3 regions of the Chitinibacter bivalviorum genome follow, and region 3 is predicted to be linked to each of the others. Evidence: predicted binding sites of a transcription regulator. Region 3 holds the regulator's gene; each other region holds the start of a gene.
What was found. The regulator FliA, encoded in region 3, starts transcription of late flagellar genes. The targets are predictions, from matches to a motif close to GCTAAAGNTNNNNNNNNNNCNGCCGATAAT.
Positions count from the first base shown of each region.

Region 1 (7,757 bases), 730 kb from region 3:
GCTTGCTGCTTTGGATCAATAGCCTGAACAGCCGTTGGCCCAGCCTGAACCGGGGCAACGGCCTGCTCCGCCTTAATTGTTCCATTCTGGTGGAGAGTTTCATTCTGCGTCTGCGATGAAAGCGCAGGCGTTACATTCACTGATTGAATTTGCATGATGCACCTCTTCTTGCAAAGATGCCCCAGTACGTGTTTCGCACCGGGGCATACTTAGTTTACCTCAATTCACTGCTAATTAGCCGCGGAGCAAACTCAACACTTGGTTAGGCAATGCATTCGCTTGCGCCAGCATCGCAGTACCCGCTTGTTGCAAGACCTGAGCTTTCGCCAAGTTCGCTGTTTCGTTTGCATAATCAGTATCACGAATACGGCTACGTGATGCAGACAAATTTTCTGAGCTGGTTGACAAGTTAGAGATCGTGTTTTCAAAACGCGATTGCAAGGCACCCAAATCTGCGCGTGAGCTACTCACCTTTGAAATCGCAGCATCAATCGTTTTCAGAGCATCCTGTGCACCACTAAAGGTTGAAATATCGATGCCAGATACCGCTTTTAATGATGATGTTGCTGACGCAACAGCATTCGTCGTAGTTGGAACGATAGAGAACGCACTTGCTGAGTCAAAAGTCAAAGTCCCGCTTGCTGTTGCTGACGCCGCGGCTGACCCCCCTGAAGCCAGGGTCTGGCCTGCACCAACTGCGGCAAGGGAAGTATCTAATTTGCCAACAGTAACACTACCAGCATTAGTATTACCTGAAGCTGCAGTTACAGTTATATCATTGCCGTTTGAGTTTGTTAATACGATAGCTGTACCACCCGAATTCAACTGAGCAGTAACTCCAGTCTTTGAGGTCTGGTCATTAATAGCCGATAAGGCCGTTGCCAATCCAGCAGAACCTGTTGCCGCACCCAAAGTAAAGTTAATCGTTTGGCCTGCAGAACCATTATCAGAGGCCAAATTGATCGTATACGCACCAGCAGCAGTAAAGCCCAAAGCAACATTTGTTGTTGCTGTAGCAGTCACACCAGTAGCAGATGTTTGGTCATTGATATTTTTAGCCATGGTCTGCGCGGTATCGCTGGCAGTAACGGTAATGTTTTTAGTGCCAGCAGAACCAGATACGGCGATCGTACCACCAGTAACACCATTGGAACCAAAAGCACCGCTTGAAGCTGCGGGACCTGAACCTGCAGTAGAAATTTGGTTATTTCCATACTGATTGGTGCGGAAGTTACCAGTTGACGCCTGAATGGTTTGACCTGCATTGGCCCCGACTTGGAAATTGGCTGTACCAAAGGTACCATCCAGCAAGTTTTGTCCATTGAACTGCGTTGTTGTTGAAATGCGATCTAACTCAGAACTTAGCTGTGCAACCTCTGCCTGCAAGGCTTTACGGTCGCTTGAAGTATTGGTTGAGTTAGAAGATTGAACCGCCAACTCACGCATCCGCTGCAGCAAATCAGAGCTAGTTGACAATGCCCCCTCAGATGTTTGTGCCAATGAAATACCGTCATTTGCATTGCGCCGCGCCTGATCAAGACCGCGAATCTGGCTGGTCATACGATCTGAAATCGCCAAGCCCGCAGCATCATCTTTGGCACTATTAATCCGCAAACCTGAAGACAAGCGCTGCAGAGAAGTACTCAGCATGCTTTGCGATTTATTTAAGTTATTCTGTGAATTTAACGATGGAACGTTAGTATTAATGACTTGAGCCATGATGAGTATCTCCTAGAACAATTGATTGTAGAACCGGCGGGTCACAACCTTGTTCACACCGCCTACAGGAAAGTTATCGACTTTTGTTTGTGCAACTTTAGGCTCGACCATAAATAAAATTATTTGCGGCTAACTTCGCAAGTGATCTATAACCACCTACAATAAACGCTCGCAACCTTACAAAAAGCAAACTATGCGCAAAGTAAAAACGCACCTCCAACGTCAATTCCACGCTGAAAAAACCGTTGCGGATACAGCATATCAAGCAGGTGATGCGACAAAACTCAAACAATTATGCCAACGTATTTTAGTGTCCGATCCTTGCAATGAATATGCCACTTGCAACCTTGGACACATACTTGCGACTGAGGGCAAGATTCAAGAAGCCATACAAATTACAGAACGTGGCTTAGAAAAATCTCCCGATAGTGGCCAGCTCAATCTTAATCTAGCCTCCCTTTATGCTTCGATGAATCGTTTCAGCGAAGCAAGTAAACATATTGAAATTTCACTGCAAAAAAATCAACGTGATGCAAATGCATGGGTATGCAAGTCATATATTTCTAAAAACCTCTGCAATCAAGAGGACGTTTTTCTCTCATGCAACAAAGCCCTTGAGCTTGAACCTAATAACATTACAGCGCTAAACAACTTAGCCACGTATTACCTTGAAAATGGGCGGCCAAGAGAAGCCGTACTTAGGTATCGTGACATCATTGAAAAAACACCAAATAACATTGACATGGCCAGAACAAATTTATTGTTTGCCATGCAATATGACGAAGAGAGCACTTTAGATGAGATCGTTTATGAAAGTAAAAAATATGCAAATCTAATTGAAAAAGCAGCCACTGTTACAGTGAACCACAAAAATAAACCTTTGCCATGGAGAAAATTACGAATAGGTTTTTTATCTGCTGACATAAAAAGCCATCCAGTCGCTTATATTTTGGAACCTTTACTAGCACGACTAGATAGAACTCAATACTCAGTATATGCTTATCACACAATTAGTAATGGAGATGCATTAACTGAAAGACTCGTAAAATACTTCGATTCATTTAAATCTATTGCATTCAAAACTATAGATGAACAATGCAAAACAATTCAAGCAGATGAAATTGATATTTTAATTGATCTCTCTGGTCATACGGCTGGTAATGCGATGCGTGTACTAGCCGAAAAACCAGCTCCTGTGCAAGTTACTTGGCTAGGATACCCTGGTACAACGGGGCTATCTAATATTGACATTCGCATAACAGATGAAATTATTGACGAAAATGCGACTGATGAAGAGTATTCTGAAAAATTATATATTTTGCCCGCACCTTTTTGTGTCTATCGCCCTTGTGCAAAAAATCCAATTCAACGCTACTGGCCGGAGTACCAAGTCAAACCAACGCCAGCACTAACCAACGGCTATATTACATTTGGCACATGCAATAATCTTTCAAAAATAAATAGTCGTACGCTCAATGCATGGGCTGATATATTAAGGCTAGTCCCAAACTCGAAAATATTGTTTGAAGCTTGGGGCATGGATGATTCTGAGAGCAAAAATGCGCTTATTGCAAAATGCAATTCACATGGAATCGCAACTGAATGTCTTATTCTGGAACCAAGGACTGCAAATAATCAATACCTTACCTATCATAAAATTGACATCAGCCTAGACACTTTCCCATTAACAGGGGGAAATAGCACCTTTGATGCCCTCTGGATGGGAGTGCCTGTAATCACCCTAGCAGGAAGGTCATATCGGGAGCGGATTTCGACTTCGATTCTTACAGCACTTAATCAAGTAGATTGGATTGCCAATGACATCAACTCATATACTGAAAAAGCATTCAATCTAGCAAACGACATTGTGACACTTAATCAAATAAGACAAGGGCTTCGAATCAAACTAGAAAAAAGCCTTGCAATGGATGAAGTAAGATTCAGTATTTATTTTGATAATGCACTTCGCCAAGCTTGGATCCATTGGTGCGAAAAACAAAATGTAACAATTGAAAATTCACCAGAAATTCCAAAGCATAAAACACAAGTATTTATCGGCAGTGGCCAAACTAAAGACTTAGCTGAAATGTTGACTCAGCTTCAAGTGACAATCAGCGCAAAAGAATGGAACAAGGTTTACTATCAGGCCAACCTGATACTTGAATCAGTACCGCAGCAAGCGGAAGCACTAGCAGCATTTGCGGAAGCTGACTTTGCGAACGGCTACTCAATGGCTATTTCGTACATGAGCCATGCATTAGATAACGCACCGAACAACCCAAATTACTACATTCGATTAACTGAGATGCTTATTGCTAACGGTGATAACATTTCGGCACAGAAAATTCTTAAACTACTAGAACTCCGGATTAGTCAGAGCATAATAAAACAATAAATTCACATTCTAAATATATCAGCCAACACATTGTGTTTTGCTTTTTTTAGCAGCAATTGACCTGAACCAGAAAATACTAACGAGTCAGCTGGTATATTTTGATTAACAACACCAACCCCTTGTGAAATCACGGCATTCTTGCCAATATGACTACGCCCAATGATTGCTGTATTCGGATACATTACTACCCCAGACTCCAATACTGGCGCAATACCGTGATTTTTTCCGACAGTAGAATTTTGATACAGCACAAGATAATTACTATAGCTTGCTTTTGCCAATACAATACCAACCGAGTGTCCGATAAAGAATACCTCAGGCATTTCCACCTCAAAAAACAAATCAATCCCATTCAGCATTTTATTTAAGCCGAATAGCTTTTCACATACCTGGCGCGAGCCACCGCTCCGCCAAATTTGATTAGACAGATAGTATAAAAATATACAATATTGACTCGAATGAAGGTAGTTGAATTTATTAGGTTCCCATAGCTTAACTTCATTAATACATCGCATCAATCGAAGCTTAGCTGGGGCAATATGAGAAGCGACCTCTGCAACACAGTGATCACCATCAGGATACACAGCTTCAAGCTGCCGATTAACATATGCTGCAAGTTCAGAATCAAGCATGTGCATAACGCATATAAACTAAAAAAGGAGCAATATGACCTTCTCGCTCTGACCATATGAGCGTGCTGTCAACTTGACTCGCCATAATACTGACCCGTTTATACTCAACAAAGCCTGATTTTCTGTAAAAATCAATTGCCGTATTATCTGAACGAACTCGGACACAAACTTCTTCCAAGCCCAATTCAGATTTAGCCCATTTAATCAAGGTTTGTAGAGCTTCTTTCATCAGCCCTTTTGGAGCAGGATTACCACGTACAATCGCATCTGCTTCACCATATTTTGCATCCCAATTAATAAACCCCAACCCCAAATGCCCAATAGAATTTCCATTCAAATCTTCAAGCATGAACAATATTTTACCTAGATCAGCATCGACAGAATTGACTAGCCATCTTCTTGTCTGCTCTCGGGTAGCGTCAAACTCAGTCAAAAATGATTTCACAAATCGATTTCGCCACTCGCTTAAATTATCCAAGTCTTGATCACTAAGGGCATCGCCTTTGGTAACAATCGGCCTTAATAAGGCAACAACTGGCTTTCCGACTGGCAAACAGAGTGAGCCCTCTTGCCAGCCCCTATTAGACTTTAACAATCTCAGCAGATTTAGACCATCTGGTTCAATCATTTTTATCTCCAAAGAACGCTCTAATTTTCTCACAAATAAATTTGATATCATTTATTGCCATCTTAGAATGCAACGGCAGAGTTATTAATTCTTTTGCCAATAAAGAAGTCACAGTCAAATCACCAGCTTTACATTGTTTCCATAATGTAAAGGTATGCCCAGGCAACCAATGAATCCCCGTATCCACCCCCTGCTCTTTTAGATATTCACGTAAATTATCGCGATACTGACTATCAACGCGGATATAATAAATAAACGGATTCATTCCGTAAAAATCACCCTTCGGAATTTTTACCGCATCAAAATTGGCGAGTTGTTTACTGTATTCAAGACACCCCAGACGGCGAGTATCCCTAATCACATCTAATTTATTAATTTGTGCCATTCCAATTGCGGCGTGCATATTAAGCATGTGATATCGAAAACCAACAGATGCAACATCAAAAGTCCATGCACGCTGATTTTTATACATTACTGTTGAAGGCTGCTGCATACCAAGTAAGCGGAGCTCATGCAACCGTTTCAATTCAGCCTCTGATTTTACAACGACAACACCACCATCAAGACACGTCACCGTTTTTACTGGGTCAAAACTAAAGACTGTAATGTCTGAAAAAGAACCAATTTTTTTCCCTTGATAGGATGATCCAAAAGAATGAGAGGCATCATGGATAATGCGAACCTGGTTTTTCTCAGCAAAGATGCGGACTTTTTCGTGATCCATTACGCCACAAGCATAGTCCATCACAATAACGGCCTTGGTCTTTTCCGTAACAAGTAATTGGGCTTTATCAAGATCAATGCCTAAACCATCATCAATGCAATCACAAAAAACTAACTCCGCCCCTACCCATGATACAACTTGAAAGTCTGCCGAACAATTAAATGAGGCAACAATAACCTCATCCCCAGCGCCTACCTCAGCCAATAAAAGAGCCAAGTGCAGCCCCGCTGTTGCAGTACTTACGGCTGCTACATAACGATCACCTCCAATTTCTTTCGCAACGGCTTCTTCAAACTGAGAAACATAACTTCCCATGCCGAGCCAGCCCATTTCTAAAGACTCTTTACTTGCATTAATTTCTTCAGCTTCAATCAAAGGTTTAAAAACGGGAATCATAACTCACCTCGAATATCAAAATTGAATAAATATATAAAATTCGTGCGAAAAATTAGCTTTCACGTACCCATAACGGCCAACTTTTATCTTGCGCTGACATTAATAGATCCACTGCCTGAGGCCACTCAATACCAAAAACAGGATCATCCCAACGTACTCCTCGCGCCGCGGTTGGATCATAAAATGCGGTCATTTGATAGATGACTTCGCAATGATCCGATAATGTCAAAAACCCATGAGCCACGCCTGGTGGGATATAGATATGCATTCGATTAATAGCCGAAAGCTCAACAGAATACCATTGCAAATAAGTAGATTCTTGATCCCTCAGATCAAGCAGCACGTCATAGATAGATCCAGCTGCTACTCGCACCAGTTTTGCTTCTTTGCGCTCTTGAACTTGGTAATGCATCCCACGCAAAGTTCCTTGTTGCTCATTCCACGACAGACTTTGCTGTACAAATTCTGCATTAAGCCCGTGCTCGGCAAACTCTTTACGACAAACCGTGCGGGCAAAAAAACCACGCTGATCGCGAATAGGTTCGGGCTCGATTAAAAAAGCACCTGCAAGCGGTAAGGGATGAAAAATCATGACAGAATTTTCACCTCAGGGATGGCACAAACAAATTGACCACCCCATTCACGAATTGTGCTCATTTCAGCCATGATCTCATCCTGAATATTCCAAGGGAGTATCAATAAATAATCAGGCCGATGCTCGAAAATCGCATCGGGTGCATAAACAGGAATACGACTACCGGGCAAATATCGGCCTTGTTTTAAGTGATTTCGATCTGCTACAAACGTCAGTAAATCAGGCTTGATACCACAATAATTAAGTAAGGTATTACCCTTGGCAGCCGCACCATATGCGGCGACTCGTTTGCCGCCCTGGCGTGCAGCAATCAAAAAGGTAATTAATTGGTATTTGATTTTCTGCATCTGTGCAGAAAAATCCGAGTATGTTTGAAGATCCTGCAACCCTGCTAGATCTTCAGCCCGCAATATCTCATCTACAGCCGTGTTGAATGGATGAATTGCTGCTTGATGGCAAGCAAATATCCGCAAGCTACCACCATGAGTTGGCAATTGCTGAACGTCAAATATCCGTAACCCAGCGCGATTAAACACGGGGATTAAAGCTGTTAGAGATAAATATGAATAGTGCTCGTGATAAATCGTATCAAACTGATTATTGGCGATTAATTGTTGCAGATGCGGAAATTCCAGCGTGATAACCCCTTCAGCACCTAGTAACATTTT
Region 1 covers NZ_CP058627.1:755,597-763,353, reverse strand. Annotated here, with positions in the region: gene HQ393_RS03510 (flagellar protein FlaG) at 1-155, opposite strand, end outside; gene HQ393_RS17875 (flagellin N-terminal helical domain-containing protein) at 235-1,719, opposite strand; gene HQ393_RS03500 (O-linked N-acetylglucosamine transferase, SPINDLY family protein) at 1,913-4,114, shown strand; gene HQ393_RS03495 (LbetaH domain-containing protein) at 4,117-4,746, opposite strand; gene HQ393_RS03490 (GNAT family N-acetyltransferase) at 4,739-5,374, opposite strand; gene HQ393_RS03485 (DegT/DnrJ/EryC1/StrS family aminotransferase) at 5,367-6,494, opposite strand; gene rfbC (dTDP-4-dehydrorhamnose 3,5-epimerase) at 6,547-7,086, opposite strand; gene HQ393_RS03475 (class I SAM-dependent methyltransferase) at 7,083-7,757, opposite strand, start outside.
Region 1: a site for FliA is predicted at 1,792-1,821, ahead of HQ393_RS17875 (flagellin N-terminal helical domain-containing protein). Genes of this name have one in related genera too.

Region 2 (7,757 bases), 430 kb from region 3:
AAATTGCCAGCTAGCTACGCGGCGCACCGGGATGCGCAATTGGTCAAACAGCGTGAGTTCAGCTTCATCGCTAATCAAAATCTCGGCGGGGCGCAGGCGCTCTAGCTCGGAAGTGAGCTTTTCAGCGTCGGCATCCATTAAGGCAAAATCGCCCGAGGCGAGCGAGAGCCAAGCCATGCCCATTTTGCCGCGTACCATCCGGATCGCCAGCAGGCGGTTTTCTTGCTTATCGTCCAGTAGCGCCGCATCGGTCAGCGTGCCAGGCGTAATCACGCGCATGACTTTGCGCTCGACCGGACCTTTGCTGGTGGCCGGATCGCCGACTTGCTCACAGATGGCGACTGATTCACCGAGCTTTACCAATTTGGCGAGATAGGGCTCGAGCGAGTGAAATGGGATGCCGGCCATTTTAATTGGCTCGCCCGCGCTGCTGCCGCGCGTGGTGAGCGTGATGTCCAGCAGGCGCGCAGCCTTGATGGCATCGTCAAAAAACAGCTCGTAAAAATCGCCCATGCGATAAAACACCAGCTTGTCCTGATGATCCGCCTTGAGTGCAAAATATTGCGCCATCATCGGCGTATGAGATGGAGCGGTGTTTTCCGTTGCGGTTTTTTTTGCCATTGTTTTCTTGGGTATATTGCTGAGGGCTAATTCTGTATTGATCTACAGAGCTATACCTTTGGTTTGTAAGGGTGCCACTCGGGCGTCCAGCCTATGCTGCCTGCTGGGGCGATAAATTCGTGATTGATGCCAAGGCCGGGCATCGCCGCGAGTTGACCATCAATATAAATCAAGGGGGTGGTTTCGCGCAGCCACGGCGCAATCGCGGCGGCTTGGCACTGTGCTTTGAGCGAACGGGTAGGGCGATTGGCCGCGAGTTTGAATTGCTCGCCGCCTTGGCGACCGCGCACACTGATGTTGGCCTTGCTGCAAAAAGCTTCGGCAATGCCGCCCGATTCGGTCGCTACCCAGCGCAATACGCCGCGCCAGTCAGGTAGATCATTTTCGCCATTGCATTGGACCTGAATCTCTTGTTCTGGCCCCGCTTGCAAGCTCGCTTGAGTGATGTGCAAATGACCTTGATAGCGACGCACGGCGGCATTGCGCCATACCAGTGCTGGGTGTGTATCGCCGGCGGCGTCAATTGCGGTGCGAATTAATTCATTAAAGGCGCGCAATTCCAGCACGATACCCGCTTGCGCTAACCAGTGACGCAGCACATTTTTTTGCCGTACTGCACTGAGCTTGAGCCAAGGTTCAAGCGCTAGGCTATTGCCAGACTGGCATTGCTGCAAATCGAGTTCGGCAATTTCGATCAGTAAGTCATTGACTTCGGATTGATGTATGGCGCTGCGAGTAATGGTAGTTAATGCTTTGGGCGATATACGCATGATAGTGGGCATTAAATTATGCCGAATATCATTGCGCTGATATTGGGTGTCCAGATTGCTTTCATCTTCTACCCACTGCAAATCATGGCTTTGAGCGTACGACAATAACTCGCTGCGGGGTAGCGTCAGTAGCGGGCGCAACAAGGCCATGTGCGGATTAAGTGGGCGCTGGCTAGGCATCGCGGCAAGGCCCGCGGGGCCACAACCACGTAGCAAATTGATCAAGACAGTTTCGGCCTGATCATTTTGATGGTGCGCCAAAACAATCGCGTCGCAAGCTTGAAGTTCGTATTGGGCATAGCGCGCTTTACGCGCCGCGCCTTCAATGCCATAGCCGCTATTGGGCTCGAGCGTGACGTGTTGAATCTGGCAAGGCACATTCAAATGCGCGGCAAATGCTTGAGCGGATTGGGCCCAAATGTCCGCGTTGGGTGAAAGCCCGTGATGAACGTGCAGGGCGCTTAATGCAAAGCCTAGCTCGTCGCGCAGCGAGGCTAGAAAGTGCAATAGCACGCTGGAGTCGAGTCCGCCCGATAGCCCCACGCTCAGGCGAGGTGTTTGGAAGGCACAACGGGAGCCGAAGCTCCCGTTGTCGTTTTGCTGCTGATCGATAAAGCGCGTAATCAAATCACGCGCTTCTGGCCAGTTCGCCTTAGGCGACGGCTTCTTCTTTGAATTTGCCATGTTCCATCAAGCGATCAAAACGTGAATCAAGTAGCTCGTCGATACTTTGCGCTTTGAGCGCTTTGAGTGAGTCGGCGATTGATTTTTTCAGGGTTGCCATCATCGCTTGCGGATCACGATGTGCGCCGCCAACGGGTTCTGGTACAACCTTGTCGATCAAGCCCAAGGTTTTCAGGCGAGTGGCCGTAATGCCCAACGCTTCAGCTGCATCAGCCGCACGTTCAGCGGTTTTCCACAAAATCGTCGCGCAACCTTCTGGTGAAATGACCGAGTAGGTTGAATATTGCAACATTTGTACTACGTCGCCGACGGCAATTGCCAACGCGCCGCCCGAGCCGCCTTCACCAATCACGGTGCAGATCACTGGCACGCGCAATTTGGCCATTTCAAACAGATTGCGACCAATCGCTTCCGATTGTCCACGCTCTTCCGCGCCTATACCTGGGTAGGCACCCGGCGTGTCGACAAAGGTGATCACTGGAATATTGAATTTTTCGGCCAGCTTCATCATGCGCAAGGCTTTGCGATAGCCTTCTGGGCGTGGCATACCAAAATTACGCGCGATTTTTTCTTTGGTATCGCGGCCTTTTTGATGGCCGATGACCATGACGCTTTGACCATTAAAGCGCGCTAAACCACCTACAATCGCCAAATCATCAGCAAATGCGCGGTCGCCATGCAGCTCTTGGAAATCGGTAAATAAGCCCGCAATATAATCGTAGGTGTACGGACGCTGTGGATGGCGTGACACCTGTGAAATTTGCCAAGGCGTTAATTTCGAATAGATATTTTTGGTGAGTTCAAGACTCTTTTTCTCGAGGTGAGAAATCTCAACCGAAATATCAACTGCCGAATCATCCTGCACGTAGCGCAGCTCTTCGATCTTGTTTTCGAGCTCGGCAACCGATTGCTCGAAGTCAAGGAAGGTGGTTTTCATGCTCTAAAACTCCAGAGGCGCCAATTTAGCGCAAGCAGGTAGCCCAGATGGCTACCCCAAAAATTTGGCGCAATCATACAACAAGCGTGCTGCAAACCCAAGCTATCGTGCAGCTAAAGTGTTATTGCTTTGCAGCAAATTGCCGCTTATTTGTTGCTAAATACGATATCTGCTTTGAGATCTGTTTTTTGCAAACCCTTACGAGACTGCAGGTTGATGACCAGTGGTGCCAAGGTATTGGCACGAATTGCTTCGCCTTCTGGTCGCGACAAAATCAGAAACAACATGGCTTCGGAAGCGTCTTTTAACTCGATAGAGTCACATTCTTCATCGTTTAGCGTGAGCACGTAGTTAAAGCCTAAGCGTTCGGCCGCGATAATTGAAAACGCCACGCTGGCATCATCAAGCGACTGTAGCCAGTAAATGCTGGGATTGGGTTTTTCTTCGTTGAGCAATTTGAAGTTTTTGCAATCGTCAAATCCCGGCAAGCCAGCCGGAAAATGAATAACCGTATTTGGATCGACTTCGATCGGGCCAAACTGACTTTGGAAAACTTCCATTGCGCATACTCCCCTATGAATAAGCTAAAATCATAGTCCAGCTTACTCAAAAGCGGGGCTAATTGGCTATTTTTTGTATGAAATTGGCCGCAAAGTGTATTAGAATAATCTGATAAAAGGTTGAATTGCTAAAGAATTTCTCTCTGCTGCCGATTATAGGCATAATGGTTAAATAACGGGACGATGACCGCCGGACATCACGGTAGGGGATACATCATGAAAATCGACAATTCGGGTAAGCCGCTTGCGAGTTTAGCGAGTAAAACGGCTGAGGTGCGCAGCAATGCCAGCGCCAAAACCGATGCTGCTACGCCAGTTGAAAGTAGCAGTGTCAATAGTAAGCTCTCAGGCGTAGCCAGTAATGAAGCCAGCTTTGATGCTGAAAAAGTAGCTGCAATTCGCTCTGCGATTGCAGAAGGCCGCTTTGCGGTTAAACCGGAAGCGATTGCCGATGGTTTGCTATCAAGTGTGAAAGAGCTACTGGCCCGCTAATCACGATGAGCAATGAAGGCTTGAGAAACCATTTATCGGCTGAACTATCCGGTGTGCAAGCACTGATTGTTTTGTTGACCCAAGAGCAAGATGCGCTAATCAAACGCCAGTTTGACGCGGTTCAAAAAATCATTGAAGACAAAAATCGCGCGTTGCAGGCTTTAGAGCTGGCAAGCAAGGCGCGCGCTCAGTATTGCTCACAAGCGCAATTGCAAACAATCGATCAAATTGAAGTAGCCTTAGGTGAGCAGATTCAGGTTTGGCAAGATTTACGCCAAAGTGCCAAGCTCGCTGAAATGATGAATCGCACCAATGGCCAATTGATCGAAACGCATGAAGAAGCGAATCGTTTCATTATGTCTAATCTGGCTGCGCAACGTAATCCTGATGTGGGTTACAGCGCTGATGGGCGTTTAAGTCAGTTGTCGGCAATTAGTCGCCCCTTCGATCGCGCGTAATTTCCTCCGTTCTATTTCTTCTATTCCTCATTTTGAGATTCATCATCCGAGCTCTATCCAAATGCTCGGGTGTATAGCTGGGATGCTGCTATTGGTATTTGCTCAATAGTTTTTTCAATTCAGTCCAAAATCGTAGCCCTGTACACACCCACACTGGCTTGAATGCGAGATTAATCAAGAACTCACCCTCGCAAAATGCATATGATTTGACAGCAATAGCGATTCGCAGAGAAAATCGGGGTTCTGAACGACAAGAGAGGCGCCTTGCCCAGGGCGTATTGCTGAGGAAATCATATTCCGCTGACGCAGTACTAGGGGGTGCAAGGCCGAAGTGTTTGACTATGTGATGAGTCAAGCGCTGGTTGCAGGGGCTGAATCCCCTGGACTGTCAGTAGCCCACTGTGTGCTTTGCCGCGCATTGAGGTACTGGAGTGCTCTTGGTGATGATTTATTCTGGCGCTATTTTGGCGCCTGTCATTGCCGCACTTTTCCTCTCTCCAATCGTTATTACTTGATTTGGAGAATCGCATGACCTCACTCAATCCCCGCCAGAGATCGCTCTGGACTGCGCTGATTACCCCCTTTTTACCTGACGAGTCACTCGATCTGAATGCCCTGACGGCTTTGCTGCGCGAGCAGGAAGCGGCTGGTGCTGGCGTGCTCTTGCTCGGCTCAACGGGTGAAGGTAGTAATCTGACTTTGGCCGAGCGTAAAGCCGTGTTACAGCACGCCTGTAGCCTGCAATTGCAAGTGCCGATCATGGTCGGCGTTGGTGGGCTTGATCTAGCTAGCCAGCTTGAGTGGCTGGCTTTTTGTGAAACCTTGCCGATCCACGCCTATCTGTTGGTGACACCGATCTATGCCAAGCCGGGTGCTGAAGGGCAGCGCCGCTGGTTTGCCGCGCTGATGGATGCAGTTAACAAGCCCTGTATGCTGTACAACATTCCATCGCGCGCAGGCGTGCCACTGTCGGATGTGGCACTGGCGGGCCTGATTGAGCACCCCAATTGCTGGGCGGTTAAAGAATCGGGTGGCAATGCCGCGCGCTTTGCGGAGCTAAAAGCCGCCTTTCCAAGCATCGCTTGGTATTCGGGCGACGATGTGCTGTTTGCCGAGCACGCAAAACTCGGTGCTGCGGGCTTGGTTTCAGTGGCGAGTAATGTCTGGCCGCAGCAAGTGGCGCGCTGGGTAGCGCAGGGCTTGGCGGGCGAGGTGATTGGTGATTTGCTGCGCAGCGCATCCGAAACGCTATTCTTGGCCGCCAACCCGATACCCGCCAAAGCAATCATGCATCACCAAGGGCGAATTACTTCGAATGAACTGCGCCTGCCGCTGTGTGCCGCAGATCTGAATTCGCTTGAGCCAATCCTAGCTAAAGATCGTGAAGTGGCCGAGCTAGTTTGATTAGATACCCCTATGAGTATTGCCGTCTAGCCCTTTTTGATCTTAATCTTGACGGCGATACTTTGTAAAAATTAGTGTTTTTTGGCTCTTTTCTTGATTCCAAATTTACGAGTTGTTTTATTCAATTGTTCGGAACTTGCGTAACTAATCAGATTTTTGCGTGGTTTTATTCTGAGAACGAAAGGTACAAATTGGGTTAGGCATCCGATGAGTGCAGACGCTGGCACCCCGATAAACAAGGTAAACACATATGCCATGGCCGCCCCTCCGCTTTGTTGCGCTTGCAAGCACTCTGCATGATTTGCCCACATCAGAAAAGGGATTGAGCCAAAAGCAGCACCAATACCAGATGATGGTTTACTTGTGAATGCAAATAAAATTGCAGGAACTAGCATAATGAATCCAGCAATAAATAGTTCTAATGCTTCGCAACGAGTAAAGGCAGCAACTAAACCTTGAAGGCCAAGTGTCAAGGCGATGCAGCCGAAGGCAATAACTCGAACAGTGCTAGTTTTCATTAGTTACGCTCGCAGGTGGATGGTCTATGGTTGCTTCAGTCTCCAGATCAAAGCCGTGCAGCATATGGTAGTTACAAAAAACCCGCTCGTAAGCGGGTTGGTGGTGTGCAGCTAATTAAACCGCCGTTTCGTCCAATTCTGGCAATGCGATTTGGTTGTCGGTGCTGAACTGGTAATCTTTGAATACATGTTCGGCAGTCAGAAGCTGGTAGCGACCATCGGGTAGTTTGTTGGTCGTGTCTTTGAGGCGATATGTATAGTGGCCGCAAGTCCAGCAATCGAAGTTGCGCATATGCGTACATAGGCAAGTTTTCTCGTAAACGTGAATTTCCGAGATTTTCTTGGCTGTTGGGTTTTCTTCGATGACTTTGTTGTAGGCCTGAATGTACGAGCAGCTGCCGTTGGCGTCGAGCAGGTAGCCATACGCTTCGCAGTTCGGGCGAATGCCTGAGCCAATGGCTGGCGTGTTTTTCAACATGCGCATTGGGTAGCCGGTTGGCGAAATTTGATTCACTTCGATGATGTCTTCCGACGCTTTGAAATATTCCTGTTTCACATCATCAGGCAGGCCGCATTCTTTGGTCACGGTAAAGCGCGTTGCCACTTGCACGCCGCCGCAGCCCATTTCGAGGTACTTGACTGCATCCGAGCCAGTAAATACGCCGCCTGCGGCGATCACTGGCATGTTGTCGTAGCCTTGCTCTTTAATCCAAGCCACCACTTCAGCGGCGATGTCTTCGAGCTTGAACTCGGCCCAATCCATACCAAAGCCCAAGTGACCACCGGCCAATGGGCCTTCAACCACGACGTAATCAGGCAGGCGATTGGTGCGTGCTGATTTTTTGATGAACAATTGCAGTGCACGCACTGAAGACACAATGATGCCGAGCTTGGCGGTCCGGAAACGCGGATGATCTTCGATCAGTGAAAACGACCCCAGGTGCAGACCCGCAGCCAGCGTAATGCCGTCGATGCCCGCATCGAGCGCAGCACGCATCCGCACACGCAAGGTTTCTTTCGGGCCATTCATCGTCAACTTTTCCATGCAGTTGATCAGAATCAGGCCGTCGCCTTGTTTGCGTTTCATGGTGGCTTCAACGTGCAGGCGCGTGGCTTCTTCTAATTGCGCCAGATCGAATTGCACCACTGATTTGTCGCTATTGGCGACATTGAATTTGTATTGTTTTAGCTTGTCTTTGACATGCTTGGTGTTGTAGCGGCGATCAGTAACCGTATTGATCATGGCATCTGAAATGTGGCCAATACCGCCGAGGCGACAGGCTTCGAGTGCCAAATCAGCAGTCGAAATATCG
Region 2 covers NZ_CP058627.1:455,961-463,717, forward strand. Annotated here, with positions in the region: gene mutS (DNA mismatch repair protein MutS) at 1-621, opposite strand, end outside; gene tilS (tRNA lysidine(34) synthetase TilS) at 672-2,075, opposite strand; gene HQ393_RS02145 (acetyl-CoA carboxylase carboxyltransferase subunit alpha) at 2,044-3,012, opposite strand; gene fliW (flagellar assembly protein FliW) at 3,159-3,572, opposite strand; gene flgM (flagellar biosynthesis anti-sigma factor FlgM) at 3,789-4,064, shown strand; gene HQ393_RS02160 (flagella synthesis protein FlgN) at 4,070-4,522, shown strand; lysine riboswitch at 4,769-4,967, shown strand; gene dapA (4-hydroxy-tetrahydrodipicolinate synthase) at 5,051-5,926, shown strand; gene HQ393_RS02170 (hypothetical protein) at 5,998-6,444, opposite strand; gene HQ393_RS02175 (nitronate monooxygenase) at 6,560-7,757, opposite strand, start outside.
Region 2: a site for FliA is predicted at 3,700-3,729, ahead of flgM (flagellar biosynthesis anti-sigma factor FlgM). Genes of this name have one in related genera too.

Region 3 (7,757 bases):
TTACCTACAATCGCTACGAGGGTGAACTGCCCAACACCCAGCGCAAACAATACGTTTTGGTAGAAGCCACCCTACAAAATGCGCTGTTTGGGAAACATGATCTCAACAATGCACAGCAGCAAGAGCTCGATGGCGAAATTGCCAAGGGCTTACGTGTCAAATTGGCGCCGCAAGGGCTCACAGGCACCAGTTACCTTGAAATTGATTATGTCAGCAACGCGGATCAACACACTCTGCCCTTTGCATGGAAGCCTAAATACCTCTACATCCCCTCGACCAATAGTACGGTGAATCAAATTTTGGGGAGCGCACAGGATTTAATGGCCAAATTGCAACGCGTCGATCTCGACAAAACCGTCGATTTGGTGAATCAAACCCTAATCACGATGAATCAGAAGCTACAAGACATTCCCACCAAACAATTAAGCCAACAGACTAGTCAATTGCTCGGCACCATCAATGCGATGCCACTCGCGCAAATTGCCAGCGAAAGCAGCCAGCTGATTAGCGAAGCACGAGAAACCAATCAAGCCTTGAAAACTATATTGGAGCAACCTGCACTGCGTACTGCCAGCAATGACTTTGCCAGTGCAGCACATTCGGCCAAAACTCTACTCGCCAGCCCAGAGTTAGCCAGCGCTGTGCAGCGCATCGACAAAATTACGCTGCGCCTTGATCATTTGAGCGCGCAGCGTGAGGGTGATTTACAACAAATCATTGATAACCTCAGCAGCACCAGCGCGAATCTGAAAGCCCTGAGCGAGAAAGCCAATCAACGCCCTAGCAGTCTGTTGTTTGCCGAGCCACCCAAACCCTATATCCCGCCCAAACCATGAAAAATGCACTGATTATTGTATGCATCATGCTCATCACCGCCTGCAGCAGCACGCCGCCTGCGCGCCAAGATTATTTGCTGCAAACCCAGCGTAGCGGTACCAGCCAGAGCGCTCAATTTGGCGCACTCCAAGTCAATGAGTTACGCAGCACCGCCCCATATCGGGACATGGCATTTCTATATAAAGAGAGCGAACAGCGCTTTGTTGCCGACCCCTATCACGGCTTTTTGGCAACACCCACGGTACAAATCACCCAGCAAACTCGCCAATGGTTGGCGCAAAGCGGCTTATTTAGTCAGGTTTATCCAACCGGCAGCAGCCTGATTGCGCCATGGCAGCTCGAAGGCGAATTACTCGCAATGTATATCGACGTCAGCGACGTGCATCACCCCAAAGTCTTGATCAGGGTGCAATTCTTGCTCAGCAACCATGCCAAGTCAGAGAGTTTCACTTTGACCGCCGAGCAAGTGATTGCCGACGCTCAACCAGAAACGGCGGCAAAAGGCTATCAACAAGCATTGGCATCGTTACTAAATCAATTAGAACAACATCTGATTTCGTCAAACCTCAATTAGTCAGCTACACTAAAGGACATTCCGTTTACGCTGTTATCATGTCATCCAATCGCGCCCTTTCACTTTATCGCAGCACCCAAAGCTCTAGCGAAGAAGATCGCGTGCAACAACATGCGCCCTTGGTCAGAAAAATTGCTTATCACATGATCAGCAAGCTGCCCGCCAGCGTTGATGTCGACGACTTAATCCAAGTAGGCTTAATGGGCTTGATGGAAGCTGCCCGCAATTTTGATATTGATGCTGGCGTGCAGTTTGAAACCTTCGCCAGCCAACGCATCCGTGGCGCCATGTTGGACGAGCTGCGCAGTGCAGACTGGCTGCCTCGTCAGGCGCGAAAAAACATGCGCGAAATCGAGCGTGCGATCGTGGCGCTGGAGCAACAACAAGGCCGTCAGCCCACCGAGGGCGAAGTGGCTCAGGCGCTCAATATTCCGCTCGACGAATACCAAACCATGCTCGGTGATGCTCGCGGCCACCAGTTATTGCACTATGAAGATTTCGAAGTTGAGGGCGAAAACGATCAGCTCGATCAATATGCCGCCGACCACAGCGCCAATCCGGCCGATGTCTTAAGCGATGAATCGTTCCGCGGGCACCTGATTGAAGCAATTAGTGGCTTGCCAGAACGCGAAAAACTACTGATGGCGCTGTATTACGACGAAGAACTCAATCTCAAAGAAATCGGCGCCGTCCTAGGCGTATCCGAATCGCGTGTTTGCCAACTCCATAGCCAAGCAGTCGCCCGACTGCGCGGTAAACTCAAAGACTGGCTGATCTAAATGGATAAAATTAGCGTTTTAGGCATTATTTTAGGTTTAACCGCCATTGTGCTGGGGCATTGGCTCGAAGGCGGTCATATCGGCTCGCTCGTTCAGTTCACCGCCTTTTTGATCGTGATTGGCGGCACCACCGGCGCGGTGATGTTGCAAACCGAAATGCGGCACTTTATTGCTGGCATTAAAATGCTGCGCTGGATTTTCTTTCCCCCATCGATGGATTTTCGCAAAGTTTTAAGCACCTTAATGAATTGGGGTAATCAAGCGCGCCGTGGCGGTTTACTGGCACTTGAGGCCTATCTAAATAGCGAAAAAGATCCATTTGTAAAACGTGGTTTAACAATGGTGGTCGATGGCGCCGAGCCCGAAACCGTACGCCGTGCACTTGAGCTCGATATCGATGCGTATGAAGATCAAGCCCGCGCAGCAGCCAAGATCTGGGAATCGGCCGGTGGCTACTCGCCCACTTTTGGTATTTTGGGCGCGGTACTTGGCCTAATTCACGTGATGGAAAATCTAACCGACCCTTCTAAGCTTGGGGCGGGGATTGCCGTCGCCTTTGTCGCAACGATTTACGGCGTAGGCGCAGCCAACTTAATCCTGCTGCCGATTTCCAATAAACTCAAACACTACATCATGCTCGAAGTGCGTCGTCGCGAAATGGTCGCCGAAGGCCTCGTGACCATTGCCAATGGTGAAAACCCTCGCTTACTCGAAAACAAATTGGCAGGTTTCCTACATCACTAGGGTATATCCCCCAAATCAAAGCAAGATATTACATTCAAGCACATACCCAACCCATCAGCCAAAATTATTTGCTCATTCTGCATTTCCTACACAAATCAGTTTCCCAGTCGCTATAGTCAAAATAACTTAGCGCCTAGGAAACACCATGATTCCCCTATGTCGCCTCTTCGTGCGCTGCATTGCTTGGCTGGATTTAGCGCTATTCACGCTCGCGATGGTGGCGCTATCACTATTACCTGCACAATGGCTTAAAGTGATTTATCCCAGCTTATTTCAAAGCTGGTGCCGCTGTTTTATCCGCGCACTAGGTGTTCAATTACGCCTGCATCAGCATTATCAAGGGCAACTACCTGAACACTATATCCTGATCGCTAATCACCCATCTGCTCTGGAAGACGTGGGTATTCCGGCCCTTTTTCGTGTTCGCAGCTTAGCCAAAGTCGAAGTCAAAACATGGTTTCTGGTTGGCAAAATTGCTCAAGCAGCGGGAACCCTCTTTGTTGAGCGAGAAAGCAAAGACTCTCGCCAAGCGGCGCAACAAGCACTGATCGACGCGGTCAATTCGGGCGACAATATTGCGCTCTATCCCGAAGGCGGATGCAAAGGCCGCAGAATAGCGCCACGTTTTTTATTTGGCGCGTTTGCCACCTCACTAGCGACAGGAGTGCCCATTTTGCCGGTATTTTTACATCATGAAGCACAGGCACAATTTGAATGGCAGGCAGGTGAGCATTTACTCACCAAAATCTGGCTCATGATAACCACGCCTAACCCCGTCGTGCATTACCACGTCTTTGACCCCATCCAAGCGCAACAATTTAGCGACAAAGAACAATACAATCAGGCAGTTTATGCGCAATATTTGGCGTGGCAGCAGCGCTTTTTGGATTAATTTGCCAGCATTCGTCGCTTTTCCCCTGCACAAGACGGGCTTGCCGTTATAATCGCGAAAGCTATCGATTCCGACAAATTGAACCATGCCCCTGTTTCGCAAGAAAAATGTTGCCAACATCTCGACGCGCGCAGCGCTGCCTGCCCCTGTCGCTAATTTATTGCGAGAATCTTGGTGGCTATTGCTCGTCGTTTTGCTGGGCTATCTAATCCTCGTCCTCACCAGCTACCATCGCTCTGACCCAGGCTGGTCACATAGCGCCACCGAAACAGTGATTCACAATCGAGGTGGTACCTTTGGCGCATGGGTGGCCGATGTATTGTTATATTGCTTCGGCTTTTCTGCTTGGTGGTGGATCGTCTTTTGCTTGGCTGCCATTTTATGGGGCTATCGCCGCATCGACCGCGTCACTGAGTCTTCCAAACCGCTCGTTTTTCTGGCCTGCCTAGGCTTTGCGCTGATTATCTTATCCAGCGCCAGCCTTGAAGCTTTGCGTCTACATAGCATGACGGTGTCCTTGCCACATGTTCCAGGCGGGATTCTAGGTCTATCGCTGGGCGGTTGGCTGATGAAAAGCTTTGGCTTTAGCGGCGCAACGCTGTTGCTATTTGCGACGATGGGGCTGGGTATATCACTCTTCACAGGCCTGTCTTGGCTCAATGTCATGGAAAACATTGGGGCAGCCATTGAATGGGGCATAGAAAAAATCCATTCTGCATTCCAAGCCGCACAAGATAGAAAAATCGGCCGCGAAACCAAAAAAATGCGCGAGCAAAAGGTGTCTGAAGCCAAAAAGAAACAAGACGACAAAGCGCCTTTAATTATCGAAACGCCGCAAGTTGATGTCCCCATCGCAAAAAAACTGGAACGAGAAAAGAAAGAACTAGAAAAACAGCAAATCCTCGAAGCTAAACAAGCCGCACAGCCCTTGCTGTTTGCAGAAGAGGATCTGCCTCCGGCCCCTGTAGCACAGAGCAAAAAACCCAATCCAAGCATTGCCGCTTTTGGCGATGGCTCCTTGCCTTCCTTGGGCTTGCTTGCTCCCGCGCCTGTCGCACAGGAAACAATTAGCAAAGAAACGCTGGAATTTACCTCGCAACTGATCGAGCGCAAATTGGCCGACTTTAATGTTGAAGTCAAAGTCGTTGCCGCTTATCCAGGCCCCGTTATTACACGTTACGAGATCGAGCCGGCTGTTGGCGTCAAAGGCTCACAGATTGTGAATCTAATGAAAGACCTAGCCCGCGCGCTGGGCTTGGTGTCGATTCGTGTCGTAGAGACGATTCCCGGCAAAACCTATATGGGCTTGGAATTACCCAATCCAACGCGCCAGATGATTCGCCTGTCGGAAATCATGTCGAGCGAAGCCTATCACTCGATGGCCAGCAAATTAACGCTGGTCCTGGGCAAAGACATTACCGGCAAACCCATCGTTACCGATCTGGCCAAAGCGCCACATATGCTGGTCGCCGGTACTACGGGCTCAGGTAAATCGGTCGGCGTGAATGCGATGATTTTATCGCTTGTGTACAAAGCCACACCGGACGAAGTGCGCTTTATTATGATCGACCCGAAAATGCTCGAATTGTCGATTTACGATGGGATTCCGCATTTGCTGGCGCCAGTTGTCACCGATATGAAGCTCGCAGCCAATGCGTTGAACTGGTGCGTGGCTGAAATGGAGAAACGCTATCGCCTGCTCAGCGCCTTAGGCGTACGCAATCTGGCGGGCTACAACCAGAAAGTCAAAGACGCGGAAAAAGCCGGTAAAAAACTGACCAATCCATTTACGCTGACACCGGATGATCCAGAGCCGCTCGAACATTTACCATTTATTGTTGTGGTCGTTGATGAATTTGCCGATTTGATGATGGTGGCCGGCAAAAAAATTGAAGAACTCATCGCCCGCTTGGCGCAAAAAGCTCGCGCCGCAGGCATACATTTGATTTTGGCCACCCAACGCCCATCCGTGGATGTAATTACCGGCCTGATTAAAGCCAATATCCCAACACGACTCGCGTTTCAGGTATCCAGCAAGATCGATAGCCGGACGATTCTGGATCAAATGGGTGCAGAGGCGCTGTTGGGGCAAGGTGACATGTTGTTCCTACCGCCGGGCAGCGGCTATCCACTACGCGTGCATGGTGCCTTTGTGGCCGATGATGAAGTACATCGCGTAGTCGACTCCCTTAAAGAAATGGGTGAGCCTCAATACATCGAAGGCATCCTTAATGGCGGCTTTGACGCCGAAAGTGCGGGCAATGCATCACTGGGCGGGGACGGTAATAGTACCGAGGACACCGACCCTTTATATGATGAAGCCGTCGCGTTCGTCATGAAAAGTCGCCGCGCATCCATTTCATCCGTGCAAAGACAGCTGCGAATCGGGTATAATCGCGCCGCGCGTCTGATTGAACAAATGGAAAGCGCCGGTTTGGTCAGCTCGATGGAAAGTAACGGCAACCGAACTGTGCTGGCTCCAGCCAGTGAATAACAGCGTATGAGCTTTCGCAGTAACACTCGCGTGAATTGAATTGCGCTGTATAGCGCCCACCACCAATGACAGGCGGCTACACCTTTCGGGATGGGCGACGCAGCTAAAGCTGTTGTAGCGTGAAATTTGCACCGTATTACAACAGCTTGGGCACCACTTATTCCGATTAACCCTGCATTTTGCACCTTTGACTTGAACTCAAAGGGCGATTTGTGATATAAACGTGGACTTTTCCAGTTCCGACGTTAGGACAAGAATCATGGCACGAGTATGCAAAGTCACCGGCAAAGGCCCGATGACCGGGAATAACGTTTCCCACGCCAACAACAAAACAAAACGCCGCTTCCTCCCGAATCTGCAATCACGCCGTTTCTGGGTTGAGAGCGAAAACCGCTTCATCCGTTTGCGTGTTTCTAACGCTGCATTGCGCCTGATCGACAAGAAAGGCATCGACGCAGTATTGGCTGACTTGCGCGCCCGCGGCGAACTATAATTCCGAGGTAATTTAAGATGCGCGATAAGATCAAGCTCGAATCTTCTGCAGGTACTGGTCACTTCTACACCACGACCAAAAACAAACGTACCATGCCAGAAAAGATGGAAATCAAGAAGTTCGATCCCGTTGCTCGTAAGCACGTGATCTACAAGGAAACCAAACTGAAGTAATTCAGTGCTGGTGACCATACTCGAAACCCCGCCTCGGCGGGGTTTTTGTTTGCGCAAAAATAAACAATACTCAGGGTATAGCTTTAAATACCTTAACTAGAAAGATCTTCCAGCACATACCCCTGCCCCATTATTCTAGTTGCCACACCGCACTTAACGTTGAACATAATTTATGTATCATCGGATCGCTACTGCGCTCGCCTGAATAAATAAACTGCAACGGCGCTCGCGTAACTACCTCGCCATTGCGCCACAACACGATAGAGCCATCGGACGCAAAACGTTGCGCGGTGCGCTCAGCCAGAATACCAATCCCAACGCCTGTTTTGATCAACTCGAGCAAAGTGGCTTCTTCGTCAAACTCGCCCACCACTTTGGGCGCAATATTCTGACTACGCCATAATTCCTGCGATATATCCGCCAAGCTGGTGTATTGCGATAAGCCCAACCAGGGAGCTTCACCCAATTTGGCCCAATCAGCGTTTTGGTATTCTTCAGCCAAAGAAACGGGCAGCGCAATGCAAAAGCCAATTTCCCCCAAAGGCAGCGTCATGACATTTTGATAGGGATTGCGTCCTAAATAAAAGCCCGCATCCAGTGATTTTTTCCGCACTTCATTTAAGATACTGACCGAAATACCGTGCGTTGTTTGCACGGTTATCAGCGGAAATTCTTTGCGTAATAAAGACAACCATGCGCCCAACTTCAGCCGAGCCGGCACACCAATCGTGCCTATCCTCACCTTCCCCTTGGGCTCACCCTGCAGTGCTT
Region 3 covers NZ_CP058627.1:27,967-35,723, reverse strand. Annotated here, with positions in the region: gene HQ393_RS00175 (MlaD family protein) at 1-836, shown strand, start outside; gene HQ393_RS00170 (ABC-type transport auxiliary lipoprotein family protein) at 863-1,411, shown strand; gene HQ393_RS00165 (RNA polymerase sigma factor FliA) at 1,450-2,190, shown strand; gene HQ393_RS00160 (flagellar motor protein) at 2,191-2,934, shown strand; gene HQ393_RS00155 (lysophospholipid acyltransferase family protein) at 3,080-3,826, shown strand; gene HQ393_RS00150 (DNA translocase FtsK) at 3,912-6,320, shown strand; gene rpmB (50S ribosomal protein L28) at 6,580-6,813, shown strand; gene rpmG (50S ribosomal protein L33) at 6,831-6,986, shown strand; gene HQ393_RS00135 (LysR family transcriptional regulator) at 7,117-7,757, opposite strand, start outside.